One region of the Cytobacillus sp. GQ23 genome, then DNA from elsewhere that is predicted to be linked to it. Evidence: predicted binding sites of a transcription regulator. Region 1 holds the regulator's gene; each other region holds the start of a gene.
What was found. The regulator LexA, encoded in region 1, represses DNA repair genes until DNA is damaged. The targets are predictions, from matches to a motif close to CGAACATATGTTCG.
Positions count from the first base shown of each region.

Region 2: a site for LexA is predicted at 2,013-2,026, ahead of AC6CHU_RS14070 (YhjD family protein). Genes of this name have one in related genera too.
Region 3: a site for LexA is predicted at 3,391-3,404, ahead of uvrB (excinuclease ABC subunit UvrB). Genes of this name have one in related genera too.

Region 1 is NZ_JCAXER010000007.1:44,575-50,702, forward strand. It holds gene AC6CHU_RS07595 (glycoside hydrolase family 183 protein) at 1-446, opposite strand, end outside; gene AC6CHU_RS07600 (LacI family DNA-binding transcriptional regulator) at 626-1,738, shown strand; gene AC6CHU_RS07605 (DUF4257 domain-containing protein) at 1,963-2,247, opposite strand; gene lexA (transcriptional repressor LexA) at 2,533-3,156, opposite strand; gene yneA (cell division suppressor protein YneA) at 3,314-3,646, shown strand; gene AC6CHU_RS07620 (YneB family resolvase-like protein) at 3,656-4,303, shown strand; gene AC6CHU_RS07625 (DUF896 domain-containing protein) at 4,447-4,680, shown strand; gene tkt (transketolase) at 4,902-6,128, shown strand, end outside.
Region 2 is NZ_JCAXER010000015.1:90,681-96,808, reverse strand. It holds gene AC6CHU_RS14075 (S9 family peptidase) at 1-1,839, opposite strand, end outside; gene AC6CHU_RS14070 (YhjD family protein) at 2,069-2,458, shown strand; gene AC6CHU_RS14065 (competence protein ComK) at 2,564-3,118, opposite strand; gene AC6CHU_RS14060 (IDEAL domain-containing protein) at 3,319-3,555, shown strand; gene AC6CHU_RS14055 (Type 1 glutamine amidotransferase-like domain-containing protein) at 3,618-4,262, shown strand; gene AC6CHU_RS14050 (M48 family metallopeptidase) at 4,301-5,593, opposite strand; gene AC6CHU_RS14045 (AzlD domain-containing protein) at 5,758-6,063, opposite strand; gene AC6CHU_RS14040 (AzlC family ABC transporter permease) at 6,056-6,128, opposite strand, start outside.
Region 3 is NZ_JCAXER010000010.1:144,526-150,653, reverse strand. It holds gene uvrA (excinuclease ABC subunit UvrA) at 1-1,245, opposite strand, end outside; gene uvrB (excinuclease ABC subunit UvrB) at 1,253-3,232, opposite strand; gene AC6CHU_RS10650 (DUF2198 family protein) at 3,625-3,858, opposite strand; gene AC6CHU_RS10645 (alpha/beta-type small acid-soluble spore protein) at 4,009-4,284, shown strand; gene AC6CHU_RS10640 (M20 family metallopeptidase) at 4,441-5,649, opposite strand; gene AC6CHU_RS10635 (MetQ/NlpA family ABC transporter substrate-binding protein) at 5,674-6,128, opposite strand, start outside.

The DNA.
Region 1 (6,128 bases):
ACCTGATCGCCGCTTGAAAGTCTTTTGCCGGTAATATTTTTGGTTGAAGGGTGTCCTGCTGTAATTTGGTTCACCACAATATCTGACCATGGAGCATTTAGGTCAAATCCCTTTCCATCACCATTGGCTGTATACAGCATATCGTCATCCGACCAGGCGGCCGGCCATAAATCCCCATCACTCGGAGTGTTATAAGAAGAGTTCTCTTCGATGGATACGGTTGAAAAAAAAGTACTCTCTTCAGGTGTTACAATGGTATCCTTTTGATCTTTTTTCTTTGCATTTGGAACAGATTTAACATTATTTTGATTCACTTTTCCGTAGCTTTGCCCGACTTTCCCTTCATCTTTCGCAATGGCACCCAGCGGAGAAAAATTGAGGAAAGAAGTACCTAATAGAACTGCACTAGTAAGTATTATAGATGCGCCTTTCAATTTAGTTTTCAACCAATCCACTCCTTTTTTTATATGACTGCGTTGGTTTTACCGGTAAAGTAGATTAACAAAAAATAAATAACGATTACTTTAACGGTAAAGTAACAATTTTAGTTTACCATAAATATATGTTATGCTCAATTAAATTCTGAATTTTTAAAAAACATAAGTGGTATTAACTTCAAATAAAATTGTCAAGCATTGCTAGATATAATACAATTATTCTTAAATGGCATCAATGGTCGGAGGGGAGTTCCATCAAGAAGCGTGTAAAATTAGAAGATATTGCAAAAATTGCTGGTGTGTCAAAAATGACCGTTTCCTTAGCCCTTAGAGGTGATAAATCGATCAGTGCCAGCACGGCTAATAAAATTAAAGATATAGCTGCTGAATTGGGATATATACCCAATCGTATGGCTCAGGGGCTAAATAGCGGCCGTTCACATATTATCGGCCTTCTAATAGGCGGTTATTTACATGATGATTACCAAAATCAGTTTCTTAAAGGGGCGATTCCCTATGCAATGGAAAGGGGCTATACAATCTCCATTGGCCCTGCAGAATGTGATAGCAAGGTAGAGAAGTCTCTTATTGAAAAATACAGGCATATGATGGTAGATGGATTTCTTGCTTTTCATTGCAATGAAGTGGAGACGTATAAACGCCTGCAAAAATCAAACATTCCATTTGTATTATATACAAAGTATTTCAAGGAATTAGAGGCTGATCATGTGGTTTGTGATGACCTTGCCGGCGGCTATAAAATGACCAAGCACTTAATTGAACTGGGGCATAAGAAAATTGCATTTGTATTCGATAAGCATTTAGAGTCGTCCTCAGAAGTTGTGAATAGAATGCAAGGTTATAAAAATGCTTTAAAAGAAAATGGATTGCCTATTGAAGAGCATTTATTCGTTCCTTTTAATTTAGCGAACTATAATCATACGGATTCCAAAACAGTTATGGCTGAGAATCCGCAGCTATTAGAGTGCTTAAAACAAACCAATCGTCCGACAGCATTATTTGTCTGTAATGATATTACGGCATCCTTTGTCTATGTGATTGTCAAAAAATTAGGTCTTTCTATCCCGCATGATATTTCCATAAGCGGCTATGAAGGTGTTTACTTAGGGTCCATAATAGATCCGCCGCTTACCACGATTTCTACTCCCATTATTGAAATGGGGAGAAAGGCATGTGAAATATTAATTGATAAGATTGAAGGGAAAGTTCCATTATCTGAGAGAAAGAAAATTCAGCTAGAACCAAGTTTGTTAGTAAGAGAATCGACAATGGCCAGATAAATAGCCTTCAACATTATTGAGTACCTTACAGTTGACCGAGCTTGCTGTGCTCTTCATTCAAGAAAACGTGACTTTTTTGAATGAAGAGTCTAAGCTTTTTTCATATTGTTATCCATACAAAAATGACTTTGAAAGTTAGGGAACTTAAGATTCCGCAAGTGAGCACATAAAAAACCCCGCTCAGCGATGAACGAGGTTTTTCTAGAAATATCGTCTGCATCTCTCTATTCTTTATGTCTTATTTTTAAGAAATCGAGACATGTCAGCAGTGCATCTCCTCCAAATCCTGCAATCACTGCCAGGAGAACTACCTTTAAGGCAGAGTCAGGATCTGAAGAAACGACCAAAAAAACAGCCGCTAAAGCCCCCATGATTACCTCTTCAAAGACCCCCAGATAGATGAATTTTTTTGTCCTTCTGGGTTTAACCATTTTGCCTTCTTTCCGAATATGTCCAACGACACCAACCAGCCCACCAATCAACAAAGCGAAGGTAATGTTCAAAAACATTTTTTCTTCACACTCCTAAAGTCGAGATTTTTTGAAAAGCGACCTTAGGTTGATTCTCGGTGTATTACCATTATATAGAAAATGAATATAAAATAATATGCATAAAAATACCGAATTTTCTGAATGATAAATTAGTCATACATGACTGTAACCTTATGCTAAAAGAAAAGTATCAGTTACTTTCGTACCGTTTTGCTGATAGTACCAGGTAATAGGAACTGATATCCTTCTTGAAATTGGAAAAAAACAAAAAGCAGGCTGAGGTGCCTGCTTTTTAACAATCTATCAATGCATATGACGGTATACGCCTATCACTTTCCCAAGAATAGAAACATTGCGGAGAATAATCGGTTCCATTGTGGAGTTTTCTGGCTGTAGACGAATAAAGTCTTTTTCTTTAAAGAATCTCTTAACAGTTGCTTCGTCTTCCTCTGTCATGGCAACTACGATATCTCCATTATTGGCAGTGCTCTGCTGTTTTACGATTACATAGTCTCCATCAAGGATCCCTGCTTCAATCATACTTTCTCCCATGATTTCAAGCATGAATACATGCTCGTCAGCAGGTGCCATTCTTTCCGGAAGCGGAAAATATTCTTCAACATTTTCAATTGCCGTTATCGGCTGCCCTGCGGTTACTTTACCAACGATCGGAACATTGACTGCACTGATCTTGGGGATATTTGAAGCTTCGTCCATATCTAAAATCTCAATGGCGCGCGGTTTAGTAGGGTCTCTGCGGATCAGCCCTTTGCTTTCAAGCCTGGCGAGATGACCGTGAACAGTTGAGCTTGAAGCCAGGCCGACTGCTTCCCCAATTTCCCTTACAGAAGGAGGATATCCTCTCAACTTAACTTCTTCTTTAATAAACTCCAATATATCTTGCTGCCTTTTTGATAGTTTCACCATCTTTACGCACCTCGTATGTGTTTTTGTTGTCTCAATTATAGCATCAATTACCATATGATACAAACATAAGTTCGAATTTTTATTGACACAAAACAAACGTTCGGTCTATAATAAAAACATCAAATGCGAACATATATTCTCTTGAGGGTGGTTAATTATGCTGAACAAATTGTGGAAATCATATTCTTATGCTATTATTCTCTTCGTTTTGAGCTTGGCGGCATCGCTTATAATGCTCATACAGATAGAAGCACCTGATACGGAAAAGTTTGTGAAAGTCACTGTTGCAGAAGGGGATTCATTATGGAAGATTGCTGAAAATTTTTCTGCCGAGCATTCAATGTCAACAGATCAATTTATTAATTGGGTTGAACAAAATAATGGGATAGCGGCAGGAAGGATTTTTCCGGGTGATGAAATTGTCATTCCAGTAAAAGCTCTGGATGACCAGCCATATAAAGAGCTTGCCAGCTCAGACCTTAACGAATAAGGAGAAGTTATGAAAGCAATTATTTACTGCAGAGTTAGTACAACAAAGGAAACTCAGGAAACGTCCCTTTCTAGGCAGGAAGAAGAGCTTTTGAACCTGGCGGGAAAAAATGGCTTTGAAGTAGTCAAGGTCATCCGCGAACAGGCAAGCGGATACGATCTTGAAAGGGACGGTATATTGGAGCTTTTAGACTTAATTAAAAACAAGGAGATAAAGGTGGTCCTCATCCAGGATGAAACCAGGCTGGGGAGGGGGAATGCCAAAATTGCGATCCTCCATTGTATTTTAAAAGAAGAAGTCCAGTTATACAGCATCTCGAATAATGGCAAACTGGAGCTTTCAGAATCAGATTCGATGGTCCTGAGCATAGTAGGAATGGTAGAGGAGTATCAGAGAAAGCTGCATAACATCAAAATTAGACGCGGCATGCAGCGGGCTGTTGATAAAGGGTACAGGCCCGAGAAAAACCTAAGTAATCAGGGAGCAAGTGGCGGCAGGGAAAGAATAGAGGTGCCGATAGAGGAAATTATCCGGCTGAGGAAAAACGAGTTAACATTTGCCGAGATTGCTGCGACATTAAGGGGATTCGGCTATAATATTTCCAAAGCAACTGTCCACAGAAGGTATAAAGAATATATTGATTCACTTTCAGAGTAGAGCACTTTTCTTGTCAAAAGTGCTCATTTTTAGTATGATGGCATTTGAGTTTCAGTATTGTTCCATAACTGAAGCTGCTGTATAATAAAAACTTCCATCAGATTATTCAAAGGTAAACTTTTGATATAAAGGAGTTTTAATAAATGCTGCCTAAACAAAAACTTGCCCGAATTAATGAATTGGCAAAGAAGGCCAAGGAATCCGGACTGACTGAAGCAGAAGCGAAAGAACAGACCTCGCTGCGCAAAGAGTATTTGGAGACTTTCCGCTCAGGCATGTTAAACACGCTGAAAGGCGTTACAATCGTTGATCCGAAAGGGAATGATGTAACACCGAAAAAGCTGAAGGAATTCCAAAATAAAAATCGCCTTCACTAATAATATAATTGCAAGGGATACACTGTGCTGTATTCCTTCTTTTAATAGAGGAGATGGTATTACTGCCTGTCTCCGCTTTTTTTACATATGCCGGGTGTTTTTGTGTCAATATAGTAACAAACCGGCTTTTTGTCCTTTACCTAACCCTATTGGTTGTGAAAATAAGGGACACCCGATAATATTATAAGAGTGAAGAATTTCTACTCGAAAGGATGTATTGAATGTTTAATCACACAGATGAACTATCCATCAGTTCCATTCGTACTTTATCAATTGACGCCATTGAAAAGGCAAATTCCGGCCATCCGGGCATGCCAATGGGAGCTGCTCCAATGGCTTATACTCTTTGGACGCGCTTTATGAACCACAATCCAAAAAATCCGGACTGGTTCAACCGTGATCGTTTTGTCCTTTCTGCAGGACATGGCTCTATGCTTTTATACAGCCTTCTTCATCTTTCCGGCTATGATGTATCCATGGATGATATTAAAGAGTTCAGACAGTGGGGAAGCAAGACTCCCGGTCACCCTGAATACGGCCATACTCCTGGTGTTGACGCAACTACAGGCCCATTAGGACAAGGTATTGCTATGGCTGTCGGTATGGCAATGGCTGAACGCCACCTTGCTGCTACATACAATAAAGACAACTTCAATGTTGTTGATCATTATACATACAGCATTTGCGGTGACGGAGATCTTATGGAAGGCGTTTCGGCTGAAGCTGCTTCCCTTGCTGGACACTTGAAGCTTGGCAGGCTGGTTGTTCTTTATGATTCCAATGATATCTCACTTGATGGAGACCTTGATAAATCTTTCTCTGAAAGTGTTGAACAGCGCTTTAAATCATACGGATGGCAGTATATCCGCGTAGAAGACGGAAATGACCTCCACGAAATAGCAAAAGCTATTGAAGAAGCAAAGCAGGACGAAAACCGTCCGACAATGATTGAAGTAAAAACAGTCATTGGCTACGGTTCTCCAAACAAATCAGGAAAATCTGATGTTCACGGCGCTCCTCTTGGTGCTGATGAATTGAAATTAACTAAAGAAGCTTACAAATGGACATTTGAAGAAGACTTCCATGTTCCACAGGAAGTATATGATCACTTTAATATGCAAGTTGTTGAAAACGGTGCGAAAAAGCAGCAGGAATGGGAAGACCTTTTTGCTCAATACAAAGAATCACATCCTGAGTTAGGAAAACAGCTGGAGCAGGCAATTAATGGTGAGCTTACTGAAGGCTGGGATAAAGACATCCCTGTTTATGAAGAAGGTAAGAGCCTTGCCAGCCGCGCTTCTTCCGGAGAAGTGCTAAATGCTATCGCTCAGAACCTGCCTTCTTTCTTCGGCGGATCTGCTGACCTTGCAGGATCAAATAAAACAATGATTAAAGGAACTGGTGACTTTACGGCTGAATCATTTGATGGCCGCAACATCTGGTTCGGA
Region 2 (6,128 bases), on a different contig from region 1:
CTCTGCCTGTTCAATTGGACAGCGATAGTCTTTTTCGCTGTGCAGAATCAGGAGTGGTGTATTTATTTCATTCGCATAAGCAAGCGGAGAATGTTTCCATAATTTCTCTATATCATTCATATCACTTTTGATTTGCCAATCAGTAAAATAGTAACCGATATCGCTTACTCCATAAAAGCTGATCCAGTTGGATATGGAGCGCTGAGTGACTGCTGCTTTGAACCGGCTGGTGTGTCCAATAATCCAGTTGGTCATAAAGCCTCCATAACTTCCTCCCGTTACGCCAAGCCGTTCTTTATCGATGAAATCGAAGTTTTCGAGCGCATAATCGACAGCATCCATAATATCCTCATAATCCTTGCCCCCGTAATCTCCTCTGACAGCATCTACAAAATGCTGACCATATCCATGGCTCCCCCGAGGGTTGATATATAGTATCGCATATCCTTTTGCAGCGAGGCATTGGAATTCATGGAAATAAGAATTGGCATACATAGCATGTGGCCCGCCATGGATCTCAAGCACAAGCGGCGCTTTTTGGCCTTCTTTCAGATCGGCAGGCTTCATGATCCAGCCATGCAGGTCCCACTCATCCGAAGATTTAAATTGAATTGGCGCTGCATCTGCCAGCTCCACTCCGCTCAGGAATTCTTCATTGACACTTGTCAGCTGTTTCAATTCCCCTGTCGGAACATCAAGTAAAAATAGCTCTCCGGGAGATGACGGCTTGCTGATAGCTACAACCGCTTTATTGATAGTCCCGCCTGTCGTCAGCCCATATACATGCTGCTGATCCAGCAGAGCTGGATATAATTCCCCTTCTAAAGATCCATAATAAACAACGGTATTGCCATGATCAGTTGCAAGGAAATAAAAGCTTCTGCTGTCCTCCGCCCAAAGAATTCCCGGTGTTACTGCACCCTGCTGGAAATCTCCGATGGCATAATCACCGGCCAATATGTCAGATTCTGCCGTCAGGCACTGAAGTTCTCCAAATTCGAGATTATAAACCCATACTTTGGTATGTGTTGCGTTTTCGTATTCCCTTTCATGTCCAAACAATCCTATTTGTTTTCCATCTGGTGACCATGACGCGCTTCCAAAATAACCTTTTCCATCTGTAATTTTTTTTATGTCTTTTGTGTCAAGATGGATGATATACACATCGCTTAAAAAAGAAAAATCCTTATCTTCACTCAAATCTGCCGAAACAGCAATCCATTTCCCATCTGGTGACCAGTCCTGCAACTGAAAATCATGTTCACCAGCTGTTACATGCTCCACCTCGCCAGTTGCTATATCGATGAATGCAACCTGCCTGTATCTTCCGTTCCAAAAGCCCTGGGCATCGGATTTGTGTTTCATTTTTTCGATTTCAATCGGAGTTGGCATTTCTTCCTTGTTTTCTTGATTTTCTTCCATTGTTTCCGCGTCTTCACCCGGTTTTATTGAAAGATTGAAGGCAATCTTCTTTCCATCAGGGGACCAAACAGGATTTGAAGCACCATTCGCACAATGAGTCAGCTGTCTGGCTTCTCCTCCTGCTTTGCTCATCACATAAATCTGCGGCTTGCCTCCCCTGTCTGAAACAAATGCAATTAACTCCCCATCTGGAGACCAGCGGGGTGAATGATTTCGGTGTTTGCCGTAAGTCCACTGAACAGGCTTATTGCTTTCAGCGGTATTAATATAAAAGATATTTGAACTATATGTATTTTCTTCTTCAAGCATTCTGGTCTCTACAAAAGCCAGATCATTTCCATTCCTGGAAAGCTGCGGATCAGCTACAGATTTTAATTGATAAAGATCTTCTGGTTTAATTGTCCTTTTTTGCGTCATTTATTTTATCCTCCTAACTGTGCTGTTCTCCTTATTTCGACATCAGAAATAAAATCCCTGCCAATAAGCTGCATGCTGAAATTTTTTTTAATTATTGGAAATGATGAAGTATAACAGTATTTCGACAAATATAGGCTCTTGCAAGATAAAACATTCCTTTGTAAAATTAAACAAGAACATTTGTTCTTACAACTGACAGGATATTATTAATTAAGGGGAGCAAAACAATATGACCAGAATTCCTGAGGAAGACCGTAATATCATGGAACAGGCAATTTATCTGCCAATGGTGCTGACGGTCTTAAACCGCGACTCTATTGTCATTAATAAAAGCCCGTTTAAACTAAAACAGCCATATCTTGATTTGGTTGAAGAAACAATGAAGGTCATTCAAAGTGAACTCTCTGAGGTAAAACGCTATATGAATAAAAACCAGTTAAAGGTACAGGAAATAAAAAGGGATGAGGCGTTTACTATGTTTATGTTCCTGTATAAAGGATATGAGGAACACCATAATTATTTTAATCCCCGCATCCGCAATAAAGTTCAGGAGCTAATGACCTATTATCTCCTTAAAAGATCTTTGCCGGGATCAGGGAAAAATCTAAAGGCCAATTAATTTTGTAATAAGAAGAGCCTGCAGCTAAATAAGATAACATACACGGAAAACAGAAGCATGAAATTCCGCATGCTTCTTAGTTATCCTGCAGTTCTAATTCCTTCTCTATTGGTAGGCTCCACTTCTCTCCGAAGCATTCATTAATTTAGAACCATTCACATAGTACAATGCCTTTCTCTCCGAATCTTTTATCCTTTTTATTAATGTCGTTTTAAGCAATGCTGTTCTGAGCACCTGGTTATTAAGAGTCGTATAAGATACTGGAATAATAAAGCTTTGCTTATTTTTAAAAACCACTTGAGTTTGAGCGTTTTCCGCCCGCTTGAAATATTCAATGTGATCCAATGCAATCCAGATGCATTCCGGATTGTATGGAGAAGCCGTCGGGAAAAAGTAAATGTAATTGGTGGGGTCAATCGTTATCGGAGCTTTATGGGTGAAGCCAGTTAATTGGCGTGTACCCTCTTTTCTTCCTTCATAGCTTGATCCAAAATAGCTGCAGCTGCTTTTAATTATTTCGAAAGGCTTGAAAGGGGAAGTTATTTCATCTTCAAGCTCCCAGATTTGCGAAAAAACTTTTATCCCATAAGAAAGGGGTTTAATAATCATCGTATTTGGATTGATTTCATATTCATCGATTATTTGAATATTTTGGCTCATATATCCTCATCTCCTTTATTCTTTCGCGCTCACTTTCCCATATTACCACCAATTTATCTAAAAATTACTAATTAATTAAATAGTTTCCAAATTGTTCACAATTATGACGTCTTGAGAAATAATTTCTAAAAATTTAAAAAATTTAGTTGAATATTCAAAGGTGATTCCATATAATATTAAAAAGCTCAGGGGTGATTTCCATGAAGGAAAAATCATACACCGAATTAATGAAAATGAGTGGATCTAAGAGGAAAAACCAAAAGGAATCTTTTGTATTAGACCTTTACCTTGATATGCTGATCTCGGAGGTTCTGCTGAATAATGAAAAAGAAAAGCTGATGAAAAAGATAGACGCGGCGATTGATGAAGGAAATAAACCGGCATTTATGCATTATTCAAAGAAGTACAAAGAACTTTCAAAGCGTTTTGGCACTTAAAAAGACAGTCTGCCCCCGCCAATCAGCGGGGTATTTTATTTTTTTCGGGAGGAAGGCGGGAAATGAGCAGCAGGCATTTATTTTTAATGGGGGGAAGTCCTCCATTCGGTCAAAGGTTTGGAAGGATGTTTACAAAGCTTGCCTGTGGTGCGGATGGCAAAATAGCTATACTTTTTTTGGAAAGGGAAGGCTGGGAGGTGTATATGAAAAAGTATACTTCTGCCTTAATTCCGAATGGAGCCGAAAATTTCTGCTATTTGCCTCTTTCCGCTGACCCGGCTGAATCCTTTCTTCAAGAATTGATATCCAGTTCTGGCATCATAATTGGAGGCGGTGATACAGAAAGTTACAGAAGGTTTATTGTGGATAGTGAAACCGGAGAATGCATTAAAAGGATGTATATGAACGGTATTCCTGTAGCAGGCTTTTCGGCAGGCGCTCTCATTATCCCAGAGCATTGCATCATCCCTCCTATTGATACATATAAAAGACAGCACCTCTTTTTGAAAGGACTCGGGTTAATCAGGGATTGTGCCATAAGTGTCCATTTTACAAAGTGGAATGAACGGGGAAATCTAAAGGCAGCTGTATCAAAAACCAATGTCGCAACTGGTTATGGGATTGACGATAATGCAGGTATCTATTTTCACAATGAAATTCGGGCTGACAATGAGGGCAGCATACATATTTATAAAAATAGAACTTAAAAAAGCAAGCCTTTTGGCCTGCTTTTTTAGTTTAGCAATCAGTCCCCTGTTTGCTCCCGTTCCTTCTGCCTCTGTTCGATTTCAAATTCTTCGAGCATAGAAATGCGCTCCAGCATCGTTGGATGCCCATATCGGAAAATTTTCACAAGAAGCGGCGGATTCACCTGGCTTAAACCGGCACGTGTCAGCTCCTGAAATGTTTCTATTGCGGCTTTTGAATCCTTTGTCATTTCAATTGCATACCGGTCTGCCCTTGTTTCCTGATACCGCGAAACAAGATTGGATAAAGGGCTTGAAATAAAGAGCAGCATTGAAAGGATCATCAGAAATAGCGGCAGGGAACGTATATCATTTACAGCAGAAATTTTAAGGGCCCTTCCCCATTTATCAACTGCCTTCTCCATTAACTTGGCTGTCAGATAAAGTCCTAGCAATGAAAGCAGCAAGTATCCTCCAATTCCAATGTAAATATGCTTCTCAACGTAATGAGCCATTTCATGTGCCATGATAAACAGAATTTGATCTTCAGTTAATTTATTCAAAGTAGTGTCCCAAAGAACAATTCTTGAATTCGAGCCGATCCCTGTTACATAGGCATTCAGCGCATTCGTTTTCTCGGCCATATCGACCTCAAAAACATGTTCAGCCGGTATTTTAGCCTGAGCGGCCAAATCAAGAATTTTCGTTTCAAGTTCCTTATTTTTTAAAGGATAAAAGTCATTATACAGAGGGTCAATGACAACCGGCTGCAGAAACATCATAAATAAGGTAAATGGAACAGATAATAGCCACGCATAAAGCCACCATCTTTTCCTGCTCTTATTTATCAGCCAATAAAGAACACACACAATGAGAAGCATCCCCCCATAATTAACCCAAAAATCAATGAGTTCATCCTTCATCCACCCGCTGAAGCTCTGAGTTGAGATATTATACGTTTTAGAAAGCGAAAAACTGATATAGCTTAATGGCATCGTCGCAATAAAAGCGAAAAAAGAAAGCCAAATCAAATAAATTGCCGTTTGCAGAAATTTATATGGCGTTGTCTGTTCAGCCCATTTATTAAATGCCTTTGATAAACCAAATAAAAGAATAAATAAATAAAAGATCCACTCAAAAGGTGTAGAAATAAAAAACAGCAGGTTTCTAATTTTAGAATATTCCTCACTGAGCATCAGCTCCCTGCCGTTCAGGAAAGTTGCCGGATCAGCCCGTGACCCTTCATATTCAAAAGGCAGATTAGTGTCAGCAAAATAGAATAAATACCAATAAAAAAATAAGCCGTATACGAAAAAGGCCAGAGCCCCGTAAAAACCTAATTTCCGCGCCATCGAATTTCCCCCCTATGGTACAACCTTTCTATATTTAGTTTAGTATAAAAATCTGTAAATAGAACTATTTTGACGGGACAATCATTTCTTTCTGCACCAGCAGTGCTATTGAAAAAGCCGGTTCAAGGAAAGAACCGGCTAAAGAACATCCATCATTATCTTTTCTAAAACAAAAAAGAATATACAGATAACACAGCGATCGATCCAAGCACGACCACAATCACATTTGCGCCTAAAAAGGCTGCCAGAAAAGCTGCAGCTGCACCAAGCAGCCCAAACCAAATATCTTCATTTATAAACAGAATACCCGGAAAAATGAGTGCCCCTAATGTCGCATAAGGTACGTTCTTTAATATCCCCTGAACAAAGCCGGGAAGTTCTTTCCCCTTAAAAAGCACAAAAGGCAGCAGCCTTGGGATATAGGTAACTGCTGCCATCCCCACAATCATCCACACAATATGGCTACTCATGCTCCTGCCCCCTGTTCCTGCTTTTTACACTTTCAGTCCATTCTACTATTACAGCCGATAAGAGC
Region 3 (6,128 bases), on a different contig from region 1:
CTTCAGACGGTAGCCCTTGCAGGAAGGACATGCATGCTGAGCCATGTATTTCTCCATTTGCTCCCGTATATAATCAGAGCTTGTTTCTTTGTAGCGGCGCTCTACATTGCGAATGACACCTTCAAAACGAATATAATTCTCCCTAACCTGGCCAAAGTCGTTTTCATATCGGAAATAAATGCTGTCCTTTGATGATCCGTATAAAACTTTTTCAAGCAAGTGGTCAGGGATATCCTTAACCGGCGCATCCATATCAATCCCATAATGATTGCAGACTGCCTCAAGCAGCTGAGGATAATATTGAGAGCTTGTCGGTTCCCATGGCGCAATGGCATTTTGCTTTAATGAAAGATCTTTATTAGGTATGACTAGATCAACATCTACTTCCAGCTTTGAGCCCAAACCGTCACATTCTCCACAGGCACCAAATGGACTATTAAAGGAGAACATTCTTGGCTCAAGCTCACCGATTGAGAATCCGCATTGAGGGCAGGCATGGTTCTCGCTGAACAGCAGTTCTTCTTCCCCGATAACATCCACAAGCACCTTTCCGTTGCCAAGATTCAAAGCAGTTTCCAATGAATCTGCAAGCCTTGGTGCTACGCCTTCTTTTACGACAATCCGGTCAATCACCACTTCTATAGAATGCTTTTTATTTTTTTCCAGCTCAATCTCTTCACCGAGATCCATCATTTCTCCATCGACACGGACACGGACAAACCCCTGCTTTTTGACATCCTCGAACACTTTTACATGCGTCCCTTTTCGGCCGGATACAAGCGGCGCCAGGACCTGAAGCTTTGTCCTTTCAGGGTACTCCATAATCCGGTCAACCATTTGTTCAATCGTCTGTGAGGAGATTTCGATATTGTGAATCGGGCAGGTGGGGCGCCCAACCCTGGCAAATAATAATCTCAGGTAATCATAAATTTCTGTCACTGTTCCCACTGTGGAACGAGGATTTCGACTTGTCGTTTTTTGATCAATTGAAATAGCAGGTGACAGACCTTCAATTGCATCCACGTCAGGCTTATCCATCTGGCCGAGGAATTGCCGTGCGTAAGCAGACAACGATTCCACATAGCGGCGCTGCCCTTCTGCATAAATGGTATCAAAGGCCAGAGAGGACTTTCCTGAACCAGAAAGTCCTGTCAGGACGACAAGCTTATCTCTCGGAATGGTGACATCAATATTTTTTAGATTATGGGCTCTGGCACCCTTTACAATCAGTTTATCCATCGCCATTTTTACGTCATCCTTCCGCTTTTAGCTCTAATATTAAATCACGAAGCTCTGCAGCCCTTTCGAAATTGAGGGATTTGGCCGCTTCCTTCATTTCTTTTTCCATATCGCCGATCAGCTTCTCGCGCTCTTTCTTGTTCAGCTTGCCGAGCTTTGCTGACGGCTGGTATTCTTCCTGCTCTTCTGCCGCGTGGGTTGCACGGATTGAATCGCGTATATCCTTCTGTATAGTCATTGGCGTGATGCCATGCTTTTCATTGTAATCTTCCTGAATAGAGCGGCGGCGCTTCGTCTCACTGATGGCTTTTTCCATGCTGTCCGTTATCCGGTCTGCATACATGATGACATGGCCGTTTGCATTACGTGCTGCACGCCCTATCGTCTGGATGAGTGAACGTTCCGAACGGAGGAAGCCTTCTTTATCAGCATCGAGTATGGTAACGAGAGAAACTTCAGGTATATCAAGTCCCTCCCTCAGAAGATTAATGCCGACTAACACATCGTACTTGCCTAGACGCAGTTCGCGGATAATTTCAATCCGCTCGAGAGTCTTCACTTCTGAGTGCAGATACTGCACTTTAATGCCGATTTCTTTTAAGTAGTCTGTCAAGTCCTCAGACATTTTCTTTGTTAATGTCGTGACAAGTACACGTTCATTTTTCTGAATGCGATCCTGAATTTCACCAATAAGGTCATCAATTTGACCTTCGATTGGCCGGACATCAATTGTAGGATCAAGCAAACCGGTAGGGCGGATAATCTGCTCAACCATTTCTGGAGTATGCTCAAGCTCATAAGGACCAGGAGTTGCCGAAACAAAGACAGCCTGCTTCACATGCTTTTCAAATTCGGTAAACGTAAGTGGCCTGTTATCCATAGCTGATGGCAAACGGAAACCATGGTCCACAAGCACGGATTTTCTTGCCTGGTCACCATTGAACATCCCGCGGATTTGCGGCAGAGTTACGTGCGACTCATCTATGACAATTAAAAAGTCTTCCGGAAAATAATCCAGAAGGGTATAAGGTGTTGACCCAGGCGGTCTTAATGTAAGGTGGCGGGAATAGTTTTCAATGCCGGAACAAAAGCCCATCTCCCTCATCATCTCAAGGTCATAGCGGGTCCGCTGCTCGAGGCGCTGGGCTTCAAGCAGCTTATCGTTTTCCCTTAATTCAGCAAGGCGCACTTCCAGCTCTTTTTCAATGTTTTGGATGGCGATCCGCATTTTTTCTTCACGCGTAACGAAGTGGGATGCCGGGAAAATCGCAACATGCTCACGTTCACCCATAATCTCTCCGGTAAGGGCATCCACTTCACGGATCCGGTCTATCTCATCTCCGAAAAATTCCACACGGATACAGTGTTCATCCCTTGATGCCGGGAAAATCTCGACAACATCTCCGCGTACACGGAAGGTGCCGCGCTGGAAATCGATATCATTGCGCTCGTATTGGATGTCAACGAGCCTGTGAAGAAGCTGATTCCTCTCAATCTCCATGCCGGTTCTTAGGGACAGCACCATTTCACGGTATTCTTCAGGAGAACCCAAACCATAAATGCAGGAGACACTGGCAATAATGATGACATCTTTTCGCTCAAATAATGAAGAAGTAGCCGAGTGGCGGAGCTTATCAATTTCATCATTGATGCTTGCATCCTTTTCAATAAAGGTATCTGTAGAAGGCACATAAGCCTCAGGCTGATAGTAGTCATAATAGCTGACAAAATACTCAACCGCATTGTTCGGAAAAAAGTCCTTGAACTCACTGTATAGCTGCCCTGCGAGTGTTTTATTATGGGCAATAACAAGCGTAGGCTTATTTACTTCTTTTATAACATTCGAAATTGTGAAGGTCTTACCCGTTCCTGTTGCACCCAGAAGTGTCTGGTGCTTCTTGCCGGAATTGATTCCCTCCACAATTTTTTTGATGGCCCCAGGCTGGTCGCCCTGAGGGGAATATTTTGAAACTAATTCAAATTGATCCTTCACCTAAAAGCCTCCCGTTCAAATTACTTTTATCTATATAGTAAACACAAACCAGCATTGAAATAATTTAAGATCCGGGATGCACGCTGATTTGTCAGTTTTTTACTCAAAACTCCTATCATCATTCTACCACAAAGAGCCTAAAACAAACCAATAATATGCGAACGGATATTCGTTTTTTTATTTTACTGAGTAATTATTGCTTGGGAAATATGCCGAATTATCGAGGGGATTGTCGAAGAATGGTTAATCAAACGTTTGATTGACTGCCTTGAGTTTAATCAAACGTTTGATTGAACTCAATTAAAAGCTGATAGGACGTATGCCTAAAAAATAGCTAATAAATCATTAAATAAAAACCTGTCGATAGTTTTTTTCGACAGGTTCTGCAAAATTTATTCAGCACTTGGCTTTATTTGCTTTAATTTTTGGGCATACCAAAAACCAACCGTCAGCGAAAATGCGTCTATAACAATTAAGGCAAATGAATTGGTATAGCCTTTATATACAGAAGCAGCAATAAGCCCCACTGTCAGCACCAGCCCAATTACACGATTATAGCTGACTCTCGTAAAAAACAATACCAGCAGTCCAGGAAGCAAGAGAGCTGACAAGTATTTTAATGCCATTTTTAAACACCTTCTTTTGGTTTTTCACAAAATTTCAAGGTTTCTACCATTAGAATAGCTGTTCACAGGAGGTTGTACAAGTTTTTTCAGGGTTATTCCAAGCGTACTTTTACATAATAAGAAGAAGAACATTTTATGGAGGAATGAATCATGGCCAGAAGAAAAAGACGCCCGATAGTACCGGAATCAAGAGGCGCATTAGATCAGCTGAAAAATCAGGTAATGGCAAACCAGGGGTATCATGTTGACAAGGAAAATCCTGATGCTGTGAAATATGAAATTGCTGAGGAGGCAGGTGTACCTTTGAAGCAAGGTTACAATGGAAGGCTTACATCCAAACAGGCAGGAACAGTCGGGGGAAAGATTGGCGGCAGTATGGTGAAGGAGCTTATCCGGATGGCAAAGGAACGGATGAAGGAACAGTAGTTATATGTGAACTTCGGGAAAAGAATAATGAATTTTCGGAAACTTAATACTTAATTAAAGGAAAAAACTCAGCAAATCAGGGAAACACCCACCAGTGAGAGGAAAACACTCACAAAAATGAGGAAAAGCTATCCCGCAAAAGGATAGCTTTTATTTCTATTCAGCCGTTTTCCGCTCCAGAAATTCCTGTTTAATGGCTTTAAGCAAATCCGGTTTCGTTATCAGCTGTAAGGCAGTGAGTGCAAGCCCTTTTGCTCCGGTTACCAGCGCTTCGTCTCCTTTTGCAGATGCTGCTGCTTCCCGGAATGGAACAGTATGGGCAACGAGATCATCAGCACCGATTTTGATATAAGGGTGAATGGTTGGCACCACCTGACTGATATTGCCGGCATCCGTAGAACCGATTCCATCTCTGTCCCCTTCTACAACCTTTTCTCCCAAGTCCTCTATCACTTCTTTAAACACCTGGTCATATGTCTTGTTTAACAGGAGGTTATCTACTTCATTTTGAAAAGCAATAACATTCAGCTTTGCTCCTGCTGCCAGGGCGGCACCTTCCGCGACAGCTTTCACCTTTCTAGTTACCTCATTTAAACTCGTTCTGGTGGAAGCACGAATAAAGAATCGGGCTTTTGCATATTCAGGGATAATATTCGGCGCATCTCCGCCGTGAGTAATTATTCCATGGATACGCACATCATCCTTTAATTGCTGTCGGAGGGCATTGATTCCGTTAAAAAGCTGAATAACCGCATCCAGTGCATTTATTCCTTCCTCCGGTGAAGCTGCTGCATGGGCAGGCTTGCCGATAAACTCGAAGTCAAGCGGATCAACTGCCAGTGATGAACTGGTCAGGCGGGTATGGTTTGAGGGATGAACCATAAGAGCCGCATCAATGCCTTCAAGCAAGCCATGTTTCACAAAGCTGCCTTTGGCACTCCCATTTGGCCCGCCTTCTTCTGCGGGGGTCCCCAATACGACTGCTTCTCCTCCCGTATCATCAATAACCTTGCTTAACGCAATGGCTGCTGCTGCACTTGTCGTGCCAATAATATTATGGCCGCACCCATGGCCCAATCCGGGAAGGGCATCATATTCTGCAAGGAAAGCAATGGACGGTCCCGGTTTAACGGATTTCTTTCGGGCCAGGAAAGCAGTTTCATGCCCGGCTGCTGCCCGATCTACTTCAAACCCTTCCTTCTCAAGGATGCCCGCTAGCAAGCCAGAGGCAAAAAACTCCTCATTCCCTATTTCCGGATTCGCATGAATCTGATGGCTCGCGGAAAGATAAAGTTCTTTATTATCCTCAACATTTTTCTTGATTGCTTCTTTCAGTTCAACTAATGCTTTTACAGGTGCCGTCATCATTGTTCCTCCTTTGTATATTAATTACCAGCCAATATCACTTAATGGAATGAAAGTCGGAATCATGCTTCCGTCATATTCTTTTGTGATGAAATCAGCTACATCATCTTCCTGGTAAAGTTCAGCAATTCTCTTAAGCGTTTTGTTATCTTTGTCTTCTGTTCTGACAGCAATGATATTTACGTACGGCGTAGCGGTTTCGCTTTCAATAAAAACAGAATCCTTAGTTGGGTTCATGCCTGCGTCTACGGCAATTCCGTTATTAACGACTGAAGCAGAGACATCTGGAAGAGCACGAGGTGTCTGCGCTGAGACCATTTCTACAAATTCAAGGTTCTTTGGATTTTCAACGATTTTATTCAGATCAAGATTTCCATCATAGTCCTCGGATAGTTTGATCAGGCCGGCTTCCTCCAGTAACAGAAGCGCTCTTCCCCCATTTGAAGCATCATTTGGAATGGCAATTTTGCCGCCTTCCG